Regions from separate parts of the Clostridium sp. X genome, predicted to be linked through region 3. Evidence: predicted binding sites of a transcription regulator. Region 3 holds the regulator's gene; each other region holds the start of a gene.
What was found. The regulator LexA, encoded in region 3, represses DNA repair genes until DNA is damaged. The targets are predictions, from matches to a motif close to CNAACANNTGTTNG.
Positions count from the first base shown of each region.

Region 1: a site for LexA is predicted at 6,097-6,110, ahead of uvrB (excinuclease ABC subunit UvrB). Genes of this name have one in related genera too.
Region 2: a site for LexA is predicted at 5,791-5,804, ahead of ACX0KU_RS15465 (putative DNA modification/repair radical SAM protein). Genes of this name have one in related genera too.

Region 1 covers NZ_CM146912.1:1,463,777-1,471,528, reverse strand. The annotation lists gene ACX0KU_RS07545 (FtsW/RodA/SpoVE family cell cycle protein) at 1-708, opposite strand, end outside; gene ACX0KU_RS07540 (FHA domain-containing protein) at 739-1,167, opposite strand; gene uvrA (excinuclease ABC subunit UvrA) at 1,250-4,072, opposite strand; gene uvrB (excinuclease ABC subunit UvrB) at 4,106-6,082, opposite strand; gene ACX0KU_RS07525 (HAMP domain-containing sensor histidine kinase) at 6,195-7,145, opposite strand; gene ACX0KU_RS07520 (cache domain-containing protein) at 7,160-7,752, opposite strand, start outside.
Region 2 covers NZ_CM146912.1:3,064,372-3,072,123, forward strand. The annotation lists gene clpA (ATP-dependent Clp protease ATP-binding subunit ClpA) at 1-732, opposite strand, end outside; gene ACX0KU_RS15445 (ATP-dependent Clp protease adaptor ClpS) at 735-1,034, opposite strand; gene ACX0KU_RS15450 (homocysteine S-methyltransferase family protein) at 1,459-3,828, opposite strand; gene ACX0KU_RS15455 (methionine synthase) at 3,818-4,486, opposite strand; gene metF (methylenetetrahydrofolate reductase [NAD(P)H]) at 4,529-5,434, opposite strand; SAM riboswitch class I at 5,547-5,653, opposite strand; gene ACX0KU_RS15465 (putative DNA modification/repair radical SAM protein) at 5,841-7,160, shown strand; gene ACX0KU_RS15470 (TIGR03915 family putative DNA repair protein) at 7,232-7,752, shown strand, end outside.
Region 3 covers NZ_CM146912.1:2,580,976-2,588,727, reverse strand. The annotation lists gene purB (adenylosuccinate lyase) at 1-164, shown strand, start outside; gene ACX0KU_RS13080 (tyrosine recombinase XerC) at 483-1,469, shown strand; gene ACX0KU_RS13075 (hypothetical protein) at 1,558-1,938, opposite strand; gene lexA (transcriptional repressor LexA) at 2,073-2,684, shown strand; gene ACX0KU_RS13065 (methionine gamma-lyase family protein) at 2,738-4,021, opposite strand; gene hfq (RNA chaperone Hfq) at 4,120-4,356, opposite strand; gene miaA (tRNA (adenosine(37)-N6)-dimethylallyltransferase MiaA) at 4,422-5,390, opposite strand; gene mutL (DNA mismatch repair endonuclease MutL) at 5,429-7,360, opposite strand; gene mutS (DNA mismatch repair protein MutS) at 7,380-7,752, opposite strand, start outside.

The sequences.
Region 1 (7,752 bases), 1.1 Mb from region 3:
TGCAAATAGTCCTAAACAGGTAATTACATATTTTATCTTTGAAGTTGATATATATAGCATAGTTACTGAAATACCAAAGAATAATAAGGCAGACCCTAAATCTCTTTGGAGAACCATAAAACCAAGAACCACCATAACTACTATAGCTGGCTCTACTAGGTCTTTATGCTCTTCATATTTTCTTAAAGTGGAAGATAGATAGGCAACTAAAAAAAGCTTCCCAAACTCTGAAGGTTGAAAAGCAATCCCACCTAATGTAATCCAGTTTTTAGCTCCATACTTTTCTTCCCCTAAAATAGTTCCTAGTGCCATTAAGATAATTGTACATACTAAATAAAAATATTTATACTTAGCAAATCTCCGTAAGTCTGGCAATATCACAACTATTAAGATAAACCCTACTATTCCCACAGTAAACCATATAACTTGCTTTAACGCATCTGATCTATCTATTCTATATAATAAAACCAATCCTACAACTGTAAGTATACTAGCAAATATTTGTATATACTTATCTCCATCCGGAAAAAATTTTCTTACTACAAAATGCCCATATGCAATAAGCCCACAGACTATTAATCCTATAGTCATTGCTGTCTTATCTAATCCAGTCTTCGGAAAACCTAGGAGACTTAGATTCATGAAGCATACTAAGCAGAAAATATAAGTGTATCTTAAGAGCCTTTTCTCATCTCTCTTACTATCCATTTAATACTTCTCCATCCTTATCATAAAATCTTATCCTATTACTTTAAATACATATTCTCCAATAGCAATCTCATCATCTATATTTAAATAGATCGGCTTTTCTAATATGTTACCATTCACTACAACTCCATTGGTGCTTTTTAAATCTTGAATAACATAATCATTATTTTTTAAGAATACTACTGCATGATGCCCTGATACATACTGATCATCAAGTATAAGTTCATTATCTTCTTTTCTACCTATTGTAAGCCTTGTAGAAATGGGTACAACAGATCCTACCTTTAGTATAGAGTTTCCCTGTCCTATTTGAATAACTTCAAGACCTAGCCTTTTTATACTATTCTTTTTCTTATTTTGCCCCTTTATATCCTTATACATAATTCTTAATGCCCAAAAGATTATAATATATATAACTGCAATAATGAGAACTCTTAAAACTAATCTCAGTAAAGGCATACTTTCACCTTCTTATTAAAAATTTATTATATGAAAAACTAGCATTTTAAAATGCTAGTTTTTCGTTTAATATTTCTTTCTATTATAACATGTTTTTCAAATAATATCCTGTGTATGAATTTTTATTTTTAGATATTTTCTCCGGAGTTCCTATATCTAATATAGTTCCTCCTTTGTCTCCACCTTCTGGTCCTAAATCTATTATATGATCTGAACATTTTATAACATCTAGATTATGCTCTATCACCACAACTGTATTACCTACTTCAACTAAACGTTGGAGTATAGTTATAAGTCTACTTACATCATCTGTATGAAGACCAGTTGTAGGTTCATCAAGAATAAATAATGTCTTTCCCGTACTTCTCTTTGAAAGTTCATAAGCTAATTTAATTCTTTGAGCTTCTCCACCTGATAACTGTGTTGACGGTTGTCCAAGCCTAACATACCCAAGTCCAACATCCATTAAAGTTTCTAGCTTATTTTTTGCTCTCGGAATATTTTTGAAGAACTCTACTCCTTCTTCAACAGTCATGTTTAATATTTCATCAATATTCTTACCCTTATACTTAACCTCTAAAGTCTCTCTGTTGTATCTCTTCCCTTTACACACCTCACAAGGAACATATACGTCAGATAAAAATTGCATTTCTATTTTAATTATACCATCTCCATGGCAAGCTTCACATCGCCCACCTTTAACATTGAAGCTAAATCTTCCTGGCTTATATCCTTTCATCTTAGCTTCTGGCGTGTTAGAAAAAATCTCTCTTATAATATCAAATAAAGCGGTATAGGTAGCAGGATTAGACCTTGGAGTTCTTCCTATTGGATTTTGATCTATATTTATTATTTTATCTATATTTTCAAAACCTAGAATATCATCATGCAGTCCCGGAATATTCTTAGATCTATTAATCTTCTTATTAAGTCCCTTATAAAGTATTTCATTTACTAATGTACTTTTTCCTGAACCTGAAACTCCAGTAACAGAAGTAAGTACTCCTAATGGGAAATCTACACTTACATTTTTAAGGTTATTTTCTTTCGCTCCACAGACCTTTATAACATTTCCATTACCTTTTCTTCTTTCACTAGGAACTTCTATTTTCTTTTTACCCGTTAAATATTCACCTGTTATTGAAACAGCACATTCTTTTACAGCAGATATATCACCAGCAACCACAATATTTCCACCATGTTCACCAGCTCCTGGACCAATATCAACAATAAAGTCAGCTGCTCTAATTGTATCTTCATCGTGTTCAACTACAACTAAAGTATTTCCTAGTTCTTTAAGATGTTTTAAAGTTCCAATTAGTCTATCATTATCTCTTTGATGTAATCCTATGCTGGGCTCATCGAGAATATATAAAACTCCAACAAGTCCAGATCCAATTTGACTTGCCAGTCTTATTCTCTGAGATTCTCCCCCTGATAGTGTACCCGCTTTTCTAGTTAGATTTAAATAGTCTAACCCTACATCTACTAAGAATTTTAACCTACTTTTTATTTCATTTATAATTTGATTAGAGATGATAGCATTTTTCTCTGATAACTCTAAATTATCTATAAAAGCTAATTCATCCTTAATAGCCATACTCGTAAACTCAAATATATTTTTCCCACCCACAGTTACTGATAAAATCTCTGGTCTTAATCTTGCGCCATTACATTTAGGACAAGGAGTGTCACTCATGTACTGCTCTATTTGTCCTTTTATATAATCTGAATTTGTTTCCATATATCTTCTTCTAAGATTATTAATTAATCCTTCGTACCTGTGGCTATATAATCCTTGCTTATCTTCCTTAACGTATTCTACAGTTATCTTATCTCCCTGGAGTCCGTATAAAATATAATCTAAAATATCTCTTGGAAGTTCTTCTACTGGAGTATTTAAATCAAATTTATACTCTTTTGATAAAGCCTTTAATATACTAAAAGTCCATGACTCTTCTTTTAGCGCTCCATCTCCTAAAGTCATTATAGCCCCCTCTAAGATACTCTTACTCTTATCAGGTATTACTAAGTCTTCATCTATTTCCATTAAGCTTCCTATTCCATCACATTTATCACATTTTCCAAAAGGAGCATTAAATGAAAAAGATCTAGGGGCAAGTTCATCTATACCTATACCACAGTCAGGACACGCAAATTTTTCACTAAATAAAATTTCTTCTCCATCAATTATATCTACTATTACTAACCCTTCTGCTATCTTTAAGGCTGTTTCAAGAGAGTCTGTAAGTCTAGTTGAAATTCCTTCTTTTACAACTAATCTGTCTACTACTGCTTCAATATTATGTTTTTTATTCTTATCAAGATTTACCTCTTCTTCTTGTAGGTCTAAAATCTCCCCATCAATTCTTGCTCTTACAAACCCATTTTTCTTTATATTTTCTAAAACCTTTGTATGCTGCCCTTTTCTTCCCTTAATTATAGGAGCTAAAATTTGTATCTTTGTTCTCTCTGGAATCTCTAATATCTTATCCACCATCATATCTATGGTTTGCTGAGTAATTTCCTTTCCGCATTTAGGGCAATGGGGTATACCTATCTTAGCATATAATAATCTTAAGTAATCATATATCTCTGTAACAGTTCCAACAGTTGAACGTGGATTCTTACTGGTTGTCTTCTGATCTATAGATATAGCTGGAGATAGCCCTTCTATATATTCAACATCTGGCTTATCCATTTGACCTAGGAACTGCCTTGCATATGAGGATAAGGATTCTACATATCTTCTTTGCCCTTCTGCATATAGAGTATCAAAAGCTAGTGATGATTTTCCTGACCCTGAAAGGCCAGTGAATACCACTAGTTTATCTCTAGGAATTTCTAAGTCTACATTTTTTAAGTTATGAACCTTAGCACCCTTTATGAATATTTTATCCTTCATGTTTACTCCCTTCTTTATTAACCAGTAGCTAATTTACATTAGTTTTTCTTTTAGCTTATTTATCTCATCACGTAGCTGTGCTGCTCTTTCAAATTGTAATTCCTTAGCTGCTTGCTTCATTTCCTTTTCTTGTTTAGCTATAAGCTTTTCAATATCCTTCTTAGAAAGCTTTTCTGTTTGTGAATCAGCACTATAAATACCTGATTCTTCTGTAACCTTAGTTTGCAGTACAGCTCTAACATCTTTTAATACCGTTGTTGGAGTTATTCCATTCTTTTCGTTATACTCCATCTGAATTGCTCTTCTTCTATTAGTTTCACTAATAGCGCTGTTCATAGCTTTAGTAATTCTATCTGCATACATTATAACCTTACTCTCTGAATTTCTTGCAGCTCTTCCTATAGTTTGTATAAGAGAAGTTTCTGATCTTAAAAACCCTTCCTTATCTGCATCTAGAATTGCCACTAAAGCTACTTCTGGAATATCTAGTCCTTCTCTTAAAAGATTAATTCCTACAAGAACATCAAATTCACCTTGTCTAAGATCTCTTATTATCTCCATTCTTTTCATAGTATCAATACTTGAATGAAGATACTCTGTTTTAATTCCCATCTCTTTTAGATAATCTGTTAAATCCTCTGACATTTTCTTTGTAAGGGTAGTAACTAAAATTCTAAATCCTTTATCAATAGTCTCCCTAATACTTCCATATAAATCATCTATTTGACCCTTTATAGGTTTCACTATTATTTCCGGATCTAATAGACCAGTAGGTCTTATAATTTGTTCTGCAACATTTGTTGAGTGATCAAGCTCATACTGTGCAGGAGTAGCACTTACAAACAGAGTTTGATTCATCTTTCCCTCAAATTCATCAAATTTTAATGGTCTATTGTCAAAAGCACAAGGAAGTCTAAATCCATACCCTACTAAATTCTCTTTCCTTGATCTATCTCCACCATACATTGCCTTAACTTGCGGCAAAGTAACATGGCTTTCATCAATAAACAACAAAAAATCGCCCGGGAAATAATCTATTAATGTCTGTGGTGGCGTTCCTGCAGCTCTGCCGTCTAAAACTCTCGAATAATTTTCAATCCCACTACAATATCCGATTTCTCTCATCATCTCTATGTCAAAATTCGTTCTCTGTTTTATTCTCTGAGCCTCTAAAAGCTTTTCTTCAGATACAAACTCTTTAACTGTATTTTCTAATTCTTCTTCAATCTTCTTTATAGCAATTTCTAATCTATCTTTTGAGGTAGCAAAGTGAGATGCTGGAAATATAGATACATGATTTCTGGTACTCAAAATATTTCCCGTTAAAACATCAAATTCTCTTATCTTATCTATTTCATCTCCAAAAAATTCAACTCTTATACCACTACTTGATGAAGATGCTGGGAAAATATCTAATGTATCTCCTCTGGCTCTAAAGGTACCTCTCACAAAATTCATTTCATTTCTTTCATATTGTATATCAACAAGTTGTCGCATTACCTCATCTCTATCCTTCTGCATGCCTTCTCTAAGAGATACAGTAAGCTTCTTGTACTCCTCTGGATTACCTAGACCATAAATACAAGAAACAGAAGCTACTACTATCACATCTTTTCTCTCAAGTAGTGCTGATGTAGCCGAATGTCTTAATTTATCAATTTCATCATTTATAGCAGCATCTTTTTCGATAAAAGTATCAGTATGTGGTAAATAGGCTTCTGGTTGGTAGTAGTCATAATATGAAACAAAGTATTCTACAGCATTTTCTGGAAAAAACTCACGAAACTCCGAAGTTAACTGTGCTGCTAAGGTCTTATTATGAGCTAATATTAATGTAGGTTTTTGAACTCTCTCAATAATATTGGCCATAGTAAAAGTCTTACCTGATCCCGTTACCCCTAATAATGTTTGAAACTTCTCATTGTTATTAATTCCTCTAACTATGCTATCTATAGCCGATGGTTGATCCCCTGTTGGCTTGAATTTTGAATGTATTTTAAAATCTCCCATGTTCTCATCTCCCATGAACGTTAGTTCGATTACATCAATTTTATACTTTTAATATTTTTATGTCAATGCAAAATTAAATGAAAAAACACCAAGATTTTTAAGTCTTAGTGCTCTATAATTTATTTATTTTTTCTCTAATAGAATATATATCCGAAAACTCTATTTGGATCTTTTGTATAGTATTGCTACGATTTTCAAATGATATTCTTTCATTTTCTTTATTATCTTGTGGCAATAAGGTTGTAGGTAGCTCTACTATAAATTCTGTACCTTTACCTGGTTCACTAGCTACAGTTATACTTCCTTTTTGCGCCTCCACTAAAGCTTTTACAATAGATAGTCCCAGGCCACTTCCTTCTTGATTTCTACTTAAAGATGTATCAATCTGTCTAAATCTATCAAATATAATAGAAAGCTTATCTTCTGGAATACCAATTCCAGTGTCTCTTACCGAAAAAACAACCTTATCTTCTTTGTCATAAACATTTATATAAATAAATCCACCTCCATCGGTAAATTTAAGTGAATTTGATATTAGATTAAGTAGTATTCTTTCAATCATGTAAGGATCACAAGATATTTCTTTCTCCTCAACATCAGTATCAAATATAATGGTTACATTTTTTTGATCTGCGAATTTAACAACTGAAAGACTGACATTTTCTATAATGCTCACTATATTTAGATTGTAAAGATTCATTTTTAAATTTCCTGAATCATATCGTGTAACATCTATCATATTATCTACTAGTCTCATGAGTCGATAGCAATTTTGTTTTATTCCCGCTATATTCTTTATAGTTTTGTTTTTAAATTCAGCATCCTCTAAAGTATCTTTAAAACTTTCAATTAACTGAGTACTAGAGTATATTACATTAATAGGAGTTTTAAATTCATGAGATAAGTTACTAAAAAATTGACTTTTCATTTTATCATATTGCTCTATGCTGTCTGCCATAAGATCGAAGGCTTCTGCTGTTGATTCTATTTCATCAGAACCAGTAATATTAGTCCTAACAGAATAGTTTCCTTCCTTTAGCTCATCTGCTTTACTTTTTAGCACAAGTAATGGCTCTACTATTTTTTCCCAAATTTATATGACACTAATATCGATAGTGCTAGTACAACTATGAAACAAACTATAGACTGTATAGCTACTCTATATGTGTCCTTTAATACTAGACTTCTTACTGAACTTATATAGCATACCCATCCAAGTTCTTTCATTGGGTATCCAACTCCCATTCTATAAACTCCATCTAAGCTCGATTTATATTTGGCTAGTTTAGAAATCTTCCCTTGAAAAGCTTCCTCTAAGAGAGCCTCACTAGGCATTTTTCTTTCTTCAAAAGTTAATTTACTTCTAGTATTATCATATACAATATTTCCATTACTATCTACTAATCTTAATATATCTCCTGCGTTCAACTTAACATTAGGTATATATGATACTAGTCTATTGGTATCAAGGGAAGCTACTAATACTCCTATTAGCTTTCCATCTTTTCTAACTGCTCTTGCTACAGGAACTACACTAGTCCCATCAATGTAGCTTTTTGTTAAATCAGCAAACACCTTTTCTTCCCCTGCTAGTATTTTCTTAAAATATTCTCTTTCAGCTATAGATTGACCAATCATATATTTTAAAGTACTTGCAGTTGCTGTTCCCT
Region 2 (7,752 bases), 480 kb from region 3:
CTTATTTTCTACAATTAACTGAGCTAAGCCTTCAGTAATAGCTGTTTTTCCAACTCCTGGTTCCCCAACATGTATAGGATTATTTTTTAACCTTCTTGATAAAATCTGTAATGTTCTTTTTAGTATGTCATCTCTTCCTATAAGTGGGTCTAACTCTCCTCTTTTAGCTTTTTCTGTAATGTCTACAGTAAATAGACTTAGAATATCATATCTATGACTTCGTTCTCTTAGATCTTCACTATACATCTCTTCATCATCATCTTCTGAATCTATAGATAATTCCTCTAGTTCTTCTACTTTCTCTGGTAAAGAAACTCCATGAGATATATAGCTTAAAATATCTAGTTTCTTAATTCCTTGTTTCTTCAGGAAATAACTAGCAAAAGAATCTTCCTCATCATATATTGCGATCAGTAAGTCTGAAAACTTTATAATATTCTTCTCTGCAGACAAAACATGTGCTCCAGCTGAAGAAATTATATTTTGAACTCCTATGCTTTGTATAGGATCCTTCTCTTTTTCTAGTATAGGAATTTGTTCACTAAAATACTCTACTAAATCTTCCTTAAGTTCATCTATATTTCCACCACAATTTATTATTATCTTTTTACTCTCTTTAAAATGTAGTGCAGCATATAATATATGCTCTGGTGTGAAGTATTCATGCTTTGATATTTTTGCTTCACTATATGCGGTTATAAATATTTCACTTAACAAATTATCTAAATTCATAACTACTCCTTTTCTACAGTCATTTTTAGTGGAAACTCATTTAACTCTGACATATAAGTTGCCTGTTTTATTTTAGTTAGAGCTATATCACGTGTATAAAGACCTGCAACTCCAATTCCCTTTTTATGAACATCATACATTATTTTATTAGCTTCTGCTGAGTTTTTTCTAAAGACTTCTATAAGTACTTCAATTACAAACTCCATTGTTGTGTAATCATCATTATGCAAAAGTACCTTATACATATTCGGTTTTTTATAATTTAATTTGCTTTTTTCTTTTAAAATGATTTTTTCCTTCACATTAAACAACTCCATATTTTAATCTTATTATATACATAGTGAGCTTAATTGTGCTTCTAATAATATTTTATTACGCATCTAAGCTTAGTAGTCCAATTATAGAGATATTATAACAAAAAATCTCAACATATAAAACTTTAAATTGGTTATCCTAAGTAGTGTCAGAAAGTTTCAAAGTTTCACTAAGATTTTTAGCAATTATGTTAAATTTTCCGATGTACTTTTCGTAGTATTATCAAAGCGCAATTATTCTTTACTAATACTTGAGATTCATTCATCGTAAATTCTTAGTAGCTGTTTACACACTTATTTATTAATAAATGTTACAGAAGTGTTTATTAATAAATGTTGCAGCTAAACCATTGAGCTTCTGATCACATAGATAAAAGGTAGATGTTTATACATCTACCTTTGTCTATTTAGACTAATTATTAAAAAACTTCTTTGCTATTTGTACAGCCTCTCTTGCATCTTTGGCATAAAAATCCGCTTTTATCATATCTGCATAATCCTGATTTAGTACGGCTCCTCCAACAAAGATTTTACAATCTACATTATTATCTCTCAAAGCCTTAATAGTTTTTTCCATACTCTTTACCGTAGTTGTCATAAGTGCACTAAGCCCAACTAATTTTATATCTTCCTTTTTACTCTTTTCAACTACCGTATCTACAGGGACATCTTTTCCTAAATCTATAACATCATATCCATAATTTTCAAGAATAACTTTAACAATATTCTTACCTATATCATGTATATCTCCCTCTACAGTAGCTAGAACTATCCTTCCTTTTGATACTCCTTTTTCTCCAGCTAATATCATTTTTTCTTTAATAACCGTAAATGCATTTTTTACAGTTTCAGCTGATTGTATAAGCTGTGGTAAAAATATTTCTCCCTTTTCATATTTTTCTCCTACCACATCTAATGCAGGAATCAAATACTCATCTACTATAGTTAAGCTATCTTTTTCTTCTAAAAGCTCTTTTGTCTTTGAAGCTGATTCTTCTTTTAATCCTCTAATTATTATCTCTTTTAAATCCCTGTTATTATTAACAGTATTTACAGCTTTTCCTTTTTCTGTAACAGAATATTTATCTATATAGGATTTAGATTCCTTATCTATATTAGCTAAAACTTTAAAACTTCTTATTACAGCCATTATAGATTCATTATTTGGATTTAATATAGGTGCATCTAATCCTTCTGCTAAAGCCATAGCAAGGAAGGTTTGATTTAAAATTTCCCTTTGTGGGAGTCCAAAGGATACATTACTTACTCCAAGTAGAGTTTTAACTCCAAATTTTTCTTTAACAATCCTTACTGCTTTTATTGTCTCCATTACTTCTTCTTGTTGAGCTGACGCTGTAAGCACTAAGCAATCAATTAAGATATCTTCCTTTTTTATACCGTATTTTTCAGCTGTTTGGATAATCTTTTCAGCAATAGCAACTCTCTCTTCTGCTTTTGATGGTATTCCATTCTCATCTAAAGTAAGACCTACTACACATGCTCCATACTTCTTAGCAATAGGAAATACCTCTCTCATTACTTCATCTTTTCCATTAACTGAATTTATAATCGGTTTTCCATTATAAATTCTTGCTGCCGCTTCAATTACTTCTGCACTAGAACTGTCTATTTGAAGAGGTAAATTTATAATTGACTGAAGTTCTTTTATAACTTTTACCATCATTTCTTTTTCATTTATCTCAGGAAGTCCTACATTAACATCAAGAATATCCGATCCAGCTTCCATTTGATTTATGGCTTCAGTTAATATGTAATCTATATTATTAGTTTTTAAGGCTTCCTTGAATAGCTTCTTCCCTGTTGGATTTATTCTCTCCCCTATAACTTTTACCCCATTACCTAATACAACTGTTTTTGATGCTGAACATATAGACGTAACTTTTTTAGTTTTTATTTCTACTGGCTCTACGTCCTTCAGTGTATCTATTAAGCTCTTAATATAGCTTTCATCAGTACCACAGCATCCGCCTAAAATCCTAACTCCATTAATTGCCATATGCTTTACATGCTGAGCATATTCTGTCGGTGTTACATCATATATAGTTTTATCCTCTTCCATTCTAGGAAGTCCTGCATTGGCTTGAACCATAACAGGAGTTGATGAATATTCTAGAATTTTTTCTACAATTGGGATTAATTCCTTTGGCCCCAATGAACAGTTTACTCCAAGTGCATCCACACCTAAACCTTCTAAAAGAGTCACCATAGTTAGTGGATCAGTTCCAGTAAAAGTTCTTCCATCCTCTCCAAAGGTCATAGTACAAAACACTGGTAAATCACTATTTTCTTTTACTGCTAAAACAGCTGCCTTTGCTTCGTATAAATCCGATATAGTTTCAATTAGTATTAAATCACAACCTGCCCTAGCTCCTGCTATAACTTGCCTCTTAAAAATTTCATATGCTCTTTCAAATTTTAGTGTTCCACTTGGCTCAAGTAACTGTCCAATAGGACCTATATCTAAAGCTACGTATTTATCACCCTTAGCTGCTCTTGCAATTTCTACAGCTTTAGTAATAACCTCTTCTACAGAATATCCTGTCTCCTTAAGCTTTAACTCGTTAGCTCCAAAGGTATTTGTAGTTATAATATTTGCTCCTGCCTCAATATACTTTTCATGTATACTTTTTATTATTTCCGAATGTAAAATATTGTATGTTTCTGGAATTTCTCCAGTAATGAGCCCCATTTTCTGAAGCATAGTTCCCATAGCCCCATCAAAATACACAAAACTTTCTGCTATTAGATCTTTAATTCCCACAGTGATTGCCCCCTTTTCTATACATACATTGACTATAACTACTACATTGTTTACAACCTGGATGCTGTCTTACAATACTTCTGTCCTGAAACCCTATTATTGCCGTTACTGACTTTCTCGGTATTAGGATATTACTTTCTGTAACAGTAAGTCCTATCTTTTTTTCAGCATCTATTGCTTTTAATATTTTAGGTTGAATATCTATTTCTAAATCACCATATCCTGGGCTATATCTGTAGGTAATACCTAATACTTTTTCTTCTGCCTCATTCTTTATTAAGTTTTGAACTTCATCACAAACCCATTCTACAGCAGTTGTAGCACAAGCATCCAAAATAAGTGCTTTAGTTAAGTTTACTTTTTCATAATATCTAATCTTAGTATCTACTAAATTACCAAGAGTTACGCCTAGAATAGCACACATTGAAGAATCTTTTAGATGTTCTTTTATATCCTTACCACGAAAAATTATATTGCTATCAATAACATTAATCTTATCTTCTTCTTTTTGTATGTGAAATATCTTATAAGAATATCTATAATTTATATAGCTTTTTATTTCTTCAATGCACTCATCAACTAATAAATCTAAATTTTCTTCTATTATTTCTGATCTATGCCCCAAATATCTTAAAACTTCAGTTTTATTAATGTACACCTATTCTCACCCACTCTCTGGTAATTAGTTTGAATTTCCATTCTAGATAACACTGTTATTGATATCTAATGCATTTACAATAGAAGATATATTATACACTATCTTTTTCGCTACCTCTGGATTATTCATAGTATAGATATGAATACCTGATACTCCTGAAGATAGTAGATCTACAATCTGCTCTGTTGCATAAGCTATCCCAGCATCTTTTAATGCCTCTGGTTTATCTATATACTTCTCAATTATTTTAGAGAATTTTTCTGGTATATTAGCTCCACAAAGACTAGCTATTCTTTTAACCTGTCTGCTATTTATAACTGGCATTACCCCTACCTCAATCGGAGTAGCAATTCCCATTAAATCTGTTTTTTCTTTGAAGTTATAAAAATAATTGTTATCGAAAAATAACTGTGTTATAAGAAAATCTGTTCCATTATCTACTTTATTTTTAAGATTGAATAAGTCACTTTTAATATCACTTGCTTCTATATGTCCTTCTGGGTAACAAGTACCACCTACACAAAAATAATTATCCTGTTTTATGTGCTTAACTAAATCTACCGCGTGATTAAACTGAAGTGGTTCAGGAAACTTAAAATCTGGGTCTTGTGGAAAATCTCCTCTTAATGCAAGAACATTTTCTATATTACTTTCTTTTAGCTGCTTTAGTATATAATCTACTTCATCTTTAGTTGATGAAATACAAGTTAAGTGTGCTAGTGCCTCAATATCATATTTATTCTTTATTATTGATGCTATTTCTACTGTTTTGTTTCTGCTTGCACTGCTTCCCCCCGCACCATAAGTTACACTTATATAATCTGGTCTAAGCGGTGCTAATGCATCAATAGTTTTATAAATACTTTCAATTGAAGAATCCTTTTGTGGCGGAAATATCTCAAAGGAAATTACCGGTTTCTTACTTGTAAACAAATCTTTTATTAACATTAAATAGCCCCCTATAAATTAATTTGCCCCTTTTTAAAAACAAAAAAGCTACTTTTCTATAAGAAAAGCAGCTTAAATTTCTATAAATATATATATCAAATCTACGCTCACTCTCTTATCTCTCAAAATCAATGATTTTGCAGGATTTGACACCGTTGTATTAAAAATACCGGTTGTCGGGTTTCAAAGGGCCAGTCCCTCCACCTCTCGTGATAAGAAAATTATTCTATTAAATTTAACTATGATTCATTTTAATACTTTTGTTTTATCATGTCAATATATAAATAAATAATATTCCTTTATTTTAATACTAAAAGTTATAAAATCCTAGATATTTGTAATAATATATTTACACACGAACATTTGTTTGCTATAATTTTGTTATTATTAGTAGAGGAGCGCTATTATGGATATACAGGAAAAATTAAAAATACTATCTGATGCAGCTAAATATGATGTTTCTTGCTCTTCTAGTGGAAGCAAAAGAAAAAATTCAAAGGGCGGCCTAGGCAATGCCAGTGAAAGTGGAATATGCCATAGCTTTACTTCCGATGGAAGATGTATTTCTCTTCTTAAAATCTTACTTACAAATTACTGCTGCTTTGATTGTGCGTATTGCATAAATAGATTTTCAAATGATGTACCTAGAGCAGCTTTTACTCCCGAAGAAATAGTAGATTTAACCGTAAATTTTTACAAAAGAAATTACATAGAGGGTTTATTTTTAAGTTCTGGAGTATTCAAAAGTCCAAATTATACTATGGAGCTTATGATTGAAGTGGTATCTAACCTTCGTAACATTCATAACTTTAATGGATACATACATATGAAAGCTATACCTGGCTGTGATCCACTACTTATAAAAAGAGCAGGAGAGCTAGTAGACAGAATGAGTGTTAATATTGAATTACCCTCTTCATCTAGCTTAAAGCTTCTAGCTCCTCAAAAGACTAAAGAAACTATATTGAAACCTATGTCATTTATAAGTTCCCAAATATCAGAGACAAAGTACTCCTCAAAGTATTTAAAAAGTACTCCCTCTTTTGTACCAGGAGGTCAAAGTAGTCAACTAATAATTGGAGCAACCCCTGAAAATGACTTCCATATATTAAAGCTATCAGAAAATCTCTACAAAAGTTATGGATTAAAAAGAGTTTATTATTCTGCTTACGTTCCAATATCAAATAATCCAAAACTGCCAGCTTTAAATAGTCCCCCTCTTCTAAGAGAACATAGACTGTATCAAGCTGATTGGCTTCTTAGATTTTATGGGTTTTCTGCTAAAGAGCTCTTAAATGAAAATAATCCTAACTTTGACATACATCTAGACCCCAAAACTGACTGGGCACTAAAAAATATTGAAAAGTTCCCTATAGAAATAAATAAAGCCTATACAAGTGATCTAATGAGAATACCTGGTATAGGGGTTAGGTCTGTACGTAAAATTGCCTCTGCAAGGAGAGTTCATTCTTTAGACTTTCCAGACTTAAAAAAATTAGGAGTGGTTTTAAAAAGGGCTCAGTATTTTATAACCTGCAAAGGAAAGTACTATGGTGATGTAAGATTTAGAGAAGACTTTATTAGGGAGCGTCTTGTTAATAACCCAAGCAACAGCTTGTACAGTAGCAATTCTTTAAATAATTACGAACAGCTATCCTTTCTAACTTCTACTCCAGCTATTTATAGACCTGATGATTCCTTAAGCCGAATACATGGAGAATTTTGATATGCTATTTTTAATAATATATATGTTTTTTAAGTTTAAAACACAATAAATTAGAAACTAGAGGTGATATTTTGCTTTGTTATATATATGACGGTAGCTTTGAGGGTCTTCTTACTTCTGTCTATGAAGCCTATTATAGTAGTAAAAAACCTGAGAAAATCTTAAAAGAGGCTGAATTTATTCCCGACTTATTAACTAATCCTATATATATTGAAACTAATAAAATCAAAGCGTCTAAAGTGTATGAGGCTATAAAAATAAAGATTTCACCTATTTCATTAAAGTACATATTTTATGTATATCTTTCTGAAATTAATGGTTGTAGTAATTTGATTTATACTTATATAAGACTTGGTTTTAAACTTGGTAATAAGTTAGATTTATATGTACAGGATACTAGAGTTTTGGAGATTCATAAAGCAGTTAAGAAAGTTACCTTTGAAATTCATAGGTTACTGGGACTTGTACGATTTAAAAGTATAGAGAATAAATTTTTGTACTCTCCTATAGAACCTGATCATAATATAATAGCTTTAATTACTCCACACTTTGCAGAGAGATTAGCCAATGAAAACTTTATAATTCATGATGT
Region 3 (7,752 bases):
AATCTTTTTACATGAGCGAAGAAGAGATATTATCTATAATAAATCCTGAAAAATTCACTGGCAGAGCTCCAGGTCAAGTTGAAGAATTTATAAAATATAGCATTAATCCTATTCTTGATGAAAATAAAGATATATTAGGTATCGATGTATCTATAAATGTATAAGAATATTTTATAATGTATATTTATCCAACAATTATGTATATATACATAATTGTTGGATTTTAATTTTAAGCAAAAATTAATTTTAAAAATTATTCAACTGTACATTTACAAGTATTATATAATTTTAAAAATAATATTTTTGTATAAAACCGTATTACATAAACATTGTTTCTCAACTGTATGTTAATGCCAAACTTAAACTATTGTAGTATAATACAACTATAGTGCTAAAAAAGATAACACTAGTAAAAAAATAACATTACCAACTTCGCTAAATGTATATTTAGCGAAGTTGGTACACTGAAAAAGGAGGAGACTATGGAATATCAGCTTTCGAATATGTTCAATCCATCTTTACCAGAACATCTAAACGAGTTTTTAACTTATCTCGGAACAATTAAAGGAAAATCACCTAACACAATTTTAGGATATAAATTAGATCTAACTATGTTTTTTAAATTTCTAAAATTGTATAAAGGATTAGTTTCAAAGGATATTAACTTCGACGAAATAATCATAAATGATATAGATAAGTTTTTTATAAGAAAAATAAATTTATCAGACCTATACGCTTTTATATCTTTTGCCGAAAATTACAGAAACAACGGCAATTTTGCTCGTGCCAGAAAAGTTGCTGCATTAAAATCATTCTTTAAATATTTATACGGAAAATCAAAGATATTAGATGAAAACCCCGCTTCTGAACTGGAGTCCCCTAAAACAAATAAAAGAAACCCAGTATACCTTACACTTGACGAAAGCAAATTGCTCCTCTCATCTATAGATGGAGAAAATAAAGAAAGAGATTACTGTATAATAACATTATTTTTAAATTGCGGCTTAAGACTTTCTGAGCTTTGCAGTATAGATATTTCTCGAATAAAAGAAGATACCCTTACTATAATAGGTAAAGGAAATAAAGAACGAACAATATATTTAAATGGCGCATGTTTGAGATCCATAAATTCTTATCTACCTATACGACAACACAAAAACTCTAAGGTAGCAGAAAAAGATAAAGACGCTTTATTTATCAGCAGAAATTATAATAGAATCAATAAAAGAAGTGTTGAGCTATTAGTAAAAAAATACATAGTTAAAGCTGGTCTAGAAAACCAAAAGTTTTCTCCACACAAATTAAGACATACAGCAGCTACTTTAATGTACAAATACGGAAATGTAGATATACGTAGTTTACAAAAAATATTAGGCCACGAAAACATATCTACTACACAAATATACACCCATGTGGATGACGAAACTCTAAGGCATGCAGTTAGTTTAAACCCGCTTAGCGAAGAATAAGTTCTAATAAATAAACGATAAATTTCCATTAATTAATAGTGAATATTAATCAATAGAAAATTATCGTTTTATAAATTGAGCAAAAGCACTATTTAATATTCTTATTTATAACCATTATGCCCGGAAACACTTCACTTATATACTTTCCAGAATTCTCATTTTCTAGAATTTCAGATAATCCATCAATATCATCTATGTATTCTATCTTTATATCTGATTCGTTCAAATCTTTATTTAATTCAGCTAAAGTTTCAATATCTATATCAGAATTACTCTCCCCTTCATCCGCAAAAGTTATATCCTCTTCATCTATAATCTCTTCAATATTAATTGCACGAACATCAAAACCTTGTAATTCTAAACACTTAGCACAATTATTACATTTTTTATTTTCGTTTATATCACATTTAGCACACTCTCCACAGTCGCTGCATGGAATACCTTCTTGAAATATACAAGTTTTTTTCATTTTTTTCCCCTCTTCCATATTTATTCAAACATTATATCAAACTATACCACAATAATCAAGTTTCACAGAACATTAGTTTGATATTGATAAAAATCTATGATATAATTCAAAATATAAGATAAGGAGTGTATAAAATGAATGTGGATAAAAAAGATAAACAAACTGAAATATTTGAGTTTATAAAGAGTCAAATACGCGAAAAAGGATATCCACCTTCCGTTCGCGAAATTTGCAAAGGAGTTGGTCTTAGTTCAACTTCTACTGTACATGGTCATTTAGAACGACTAGAGAAGAAAGGTATGATTAGAAGAGATTCTACAAAACCTAGAACTATAGAAATACTAAAGGATCCTATTATAAACAAAGAAATGATTGACATACCTATTGTAGGAAAAGTAACGGCCGGCGAACCTATTTTAGCTGTTGAAAATATAGAAGACACCTTCCCTATTTCTTTAAATTATATGCCTAGCAATAAAGATCTATTTATTTTAAATGTTTCAGGTGAAAGCATGATCGATGCCGGTATATTCGATGGCGACCTAGCTATAATAGAAAAAACTAATTATGCATCAAACGGTGATATAGTCGTGGCACTAATAGACAACAGTGAAGCAACAATAAAAAGATTTTTCAAAGAAAAAGACTACATACGACTACAACCCGAGAACAAAACTATGACTCCTATATTAGTAAAGAACTGCACAATAGTTGGAAAATTAGTTGGTATTTTTAGAAGATATTAAAAGAATAAATGATTGATTAAACTCAGTCATTTATTCTTTTTTTAATTTATATTTTATTTTAAAATTCTGCTTAAAGCAATCAATATCCCTATCTTTGCATGATCGAAAGTAAGTCCACCTTGCAGATAGGCTATATATGGTTCTCTAATCGGAGCATCGGCCGACAATTCTATTGACGATCCCTGTATAAACGCTCCTGCTGCCATTATTACCTGGTCTGTATATCCAGGCATATCCCAAGGTTCGCAAGCAACAAAAGAATCTATAGGAGATCCAATTTGTATTCCCTTACAAAACTCTATTAATTTATCTTTATCATTAAATTTTATAGCCTGAATTATATCACTTCTTTTATCTGTATAACTAGGCAACACCTCAAAGCCAGCTAACTCCATAATCCTAGAACAAAAGATAGCTCCTTTCAAAGCTTCCATAGTTATATGTGGCGCTAAAAACAAACCCTGATACATAGAACGCATAACTCCAAAAGTAGAACCACACTCACCACCAATTCCCGGAACAGTAAGTCTATAAGCGGATCTTTCCACACATTGTTTAGCTCCAACTATATATCCACCCGTTGGAGTAATCCCTCCACCTATATTCTTTATTAATGATCCTGCTGCTAAATCCGCACCCACATCAGTAGGTTCGATTATATCTATAAATTCTCCATAACAATTATCTACAAAGCAAATTATATTCTCTCTAATACCTTTAACAAAGCTAATTACATTCTTAATATCTTCTATTAATAAAGCTTTTCTCCACCCATATCCTGTAGATCTTTGGATGTGTACTAATTTTATAGTATCATCCTCTTTCAAAACATTCTTAATTTTATTTAAATCCGGTTTTCCTAATTCATTAAGTTCAACTTGTTTATATTTTACTCCAAATTCTTTAAGCGACCCCATACCTTCCTCGGTATCTAATCCAATGATTCCATGAAGAGTATCATAAGGTTTCCCACATATAGAAAGCATAGTATCACCTGGTCTTAAATTTCCAAACAATGCACTTCCAAGTGCATGAGTCCCATTTACAAAATGTGGTCTTACCAGTGCACTCTCACAGTTGAATATTCTAGCATATACCTTATCTAAAGAATCTCTTCCAATGTCTCCATATCCATATCCACTGGAATTCGTGAAATGTGCATCACTTATCCTCTCTTCTTGCATAGCATTTAACACTTTTATTTGATTAAATTCTCTTATCTCATCTAAAGCTTCAAACTCTAATTTTACATCACTTATTGCTTTTTCGTACAATTCTAAAACTCTACTATTAATATGATATTTATTAATTAGATACTCTTTCATTTCATTAATCATATGTATAAACCCCCGAAAATAAATACTAGTCAAGGCACTCCTGACTAGTATTTATATTATCACATAAAAAAAGAATAGGCAAACTAATCGCCTATTCTCTAATTACTATCCTCTTTTGTGAAGAGTATTGGTTTTGCTGGAGATATGGTAGATACTGCATGCTTATATATCATCATCTGTTTTCCTTCACTATCTAAGATTATAGTGAAATTATCAAAACCCGTAACATTACCTTTAAGTTGAAATCCATTTGTTAAATATATAATAACATGAGTTTTATTCTTTCTAGCATTGTTTAAAAATAAGTCTTGAAGATTATTTGTTGGCTTATTCATAAATTTTACCTCCATCGTTTTATATCATAAGTTATTCTATAAAAATAACTAAAATCCTTTATTTTTTAAAATCCTTTTATAAGTGATTTATTATTGTCTTTATACATCTTTTTAAATTGTTCTAATATGACATCGCATACATCATCATCATTTTTATAGTTGTCTTTATCAATCCATATTGCTCTCTTATCTTTTCTAAACCAAGTTAATTGTCGTTTAGCATAATTTCTACTACCCTTTTTTATCATATCTACAGCCTCATTTAACGTAAGCTTTCCATCTAGATAATAAAGGATTTCTTTATATCCAATCCCTTTCATTGATTGCATATTTTCTGTACATCCCATAGTTTTTAATTTCACAACTTCATCTATTAGCCCTTGTTCAATCATCAGATCTACCCTTTCATCGATTCTAGCATATAAATCTTTCCTATTCATGGTTAACACAAAGTAGTATACATTATAAGGTATATCATAAATATCTTGTTCTGAGTTATATTCACTAATTGTCTTTCCTGTGAGTTTATAAACCTCAAGTGCTCTTATAACTCGTTTTAAATCATTTGGATATAACCTATTAAAAGATGCTTCATCTATATCTTTAAGTAAGTCATGAACAAATTCATTACCTTTCTCTTCCGCTAACAACTTCAAGTGTTCCCTATATTCTTCATCCTTATGTGACTGTGCATAGTCATAATTAAAAATTAGTGAATCAATATAAAATCCTGTTCCGCCTACAAGTAGTGGTAATTTATTTTTTTCATTAATTTTATTTATAACTTCTATAGATTTTCGTTTAAACTCTGCTACACTAAAGTCTTCAAGAGGATGAACAAAATCAATTAAATGATGAGGAATACCGTGCTTTTCTTCCTCAGTAATTTTTGCAGAACCTACATCCATATATTTATAAATCTGCATAGAGTCTGCCGAAATAACCTCTCCATTCAATTCTTTAGCCAATTGTATAGATATTTTAGTTTTTCCTATAGCAGTAGGCCCTGCTAATACGAATAAATCTTTCTTCATTTGTAATCTCCTTTATTTCCTAATAAGAAACCACTCTATTAAATTCTTTTAAACCTTTTTTCTATATCCATTAATGACATTTTTATTATTGTAGGTCTTCCATGTGGACAATTAAAAGGCTCCTCTATATATCTTAATTCATCTACTAAAGATGACATTTCCATATGAGATAAAGAATGATTTGCTTTTATAGCAGCTTTGCATGCTAAAGAAGCAATCATATTATACTTTACTTCTGTAATCTTACCTGAACCTAGATTTTTTATATTATCTAATATTTCCAAGAAAAATTCTCTAACACTTACTTTACCCAAGAGCATAGGGGCTTCTCTTATACTTATTGTATTATCGCCAAAATCCTCAATTATAAAACCAGCCTCATTAAGAATTCTAGTATTTTCATTATAATAAACAAACTCCTCTGAATTCAATTCTACAACTAATGGCGTCAATAATATTTGAGAAATAACATTGCTATTTTCAATTTGCTGTTTAAACTTTTCAAACAATATTTTTTCATGAGCTGCATGTTGATCTATCATATAGAATGTACCTGAACTCTCACCTAATATATAAGTATTATTATATTGACCTATAATATTTAACAAAGGGAATTTTGCTTCATTTTCTTTAGGTAATTCTCCTTGAGTCTTAATTTGTTTTTCCTCTTTGGCAGTAGAGAGAGGATCCTCTTTTATAAATAGATTATTACTTTCCATAGATAATTTATCATTATCTAAATAGTTACATTCAATATCATAAGAAATATTACTTTTACCTATTTCTGAATCATGCACTTCTTTAACTAAACTTTTCATATAATTATCACTTTCTAAATCAATGGTTTTTCTTCTTTCATATATGCACTCTTCTTTCAAATCAATAGGCAACTGGACAGACGCAATCTTAGTATTTAACACTTTAGCATTCGCTTCTTCACCATTATCTAAACCATTGTCATTCGTAAGAAAATATGCTTTTACGCTTGCTCCAATAGCTTCATGGACTGCATTAAAAACAGATTTATATATTACTCTCTCATCTTCAAACTTTATTTCTGATTTTGTTGGATGAACATTTACGTCTATAAACTCAGGGTATATATCTAAAAAGATAACAAAAAACGGATGTTTGTTTATTGTTAAAAAAGACTTAAAAGCATTTTCTACAGCAGCAGTAATAAGTCCACTTTTAATAAATCTTTTATTTACAAATATACTTTGATTATTTCTACTTCCTCGACTTATATCAGAATTTCCTATGTATCCATGTACTGATATAATATCAGTATGTTTTTCAAAACCGATTATATTATCATAAATGGTTTTCCCATAAATAGATCGAATCGTATCTTTTACATCACTAGAAGCATACGTAGCAAGTGAACGTTTATTGTTATTATAATATTTAAAAGCTATGTCAGGATTAGCCAAAGCCAATCTACTAACAATATTTGATATTAAGCTAGATTCTCGTTGATCCGATTTTAAGAATTTTTGTCTTGCCGGAACATTAAAGAATAAGTCTCTAATTTCTATAGATGTTCCTACATTACACCCAACATCTTTTATATACTCAGTATTTCCACCTTCTATATATATTTCTTTTCCAAAATCAGCATCTGCAGTACGACTTTTTAAAACTACTTTTGAAACAGCTGCTATACTCGGCAAAGCTTCCCCTCTAAATCCAAAAGTATTAATAGTAAACAAGTCCTCAGCACTAATTATTTTACTAGTACCATGAGTCATGAATGCTTTATGTATGTCTTCACTATGAATTCCTATACCATCATCTATTATTTTCATAGATTTATCATTTTCACTATGAATTTCTACAGTTATATTCTTACTCTCAGCATCAATACTATTTTCAATAATCTCTTTTACTACAGAGGCAGGCCTCTCAACTACTTCACCAGCAGCAATTTTATTTGAAATTTCCTGATTTAATAAATTGATTCTCTTCAACAGATCACATCCTATTATTTTACAAAGATTTAGCTTTATTAATTATCTCATATAACTTATTAAATCCCTCCATAGGATTCATGCTTAATACTTCAATAGAACATATTTCTTTTATAAAATTTTCTCTTCCTATATCATTAAAACCAATTTGCTTTGATTTAGAATCTTCTTTAGCAACTGCTATTTCTTTTATCAAATCAGCTTTAACTTCTAAATTAGTTTCTTTGTTAGTAGTGATTTCACTAGATAAATTTTTTTTATCATTCTTACTTTCAAGAGTATCTAATATTTCTCGTGATCTTACTATAACTTCATCTGGTATTCCCGCTAATTTTGCTACCTCAATTCCATAGGACTCATCTGCGCCCCCTTCAATAATTTTTCTTAGAAAA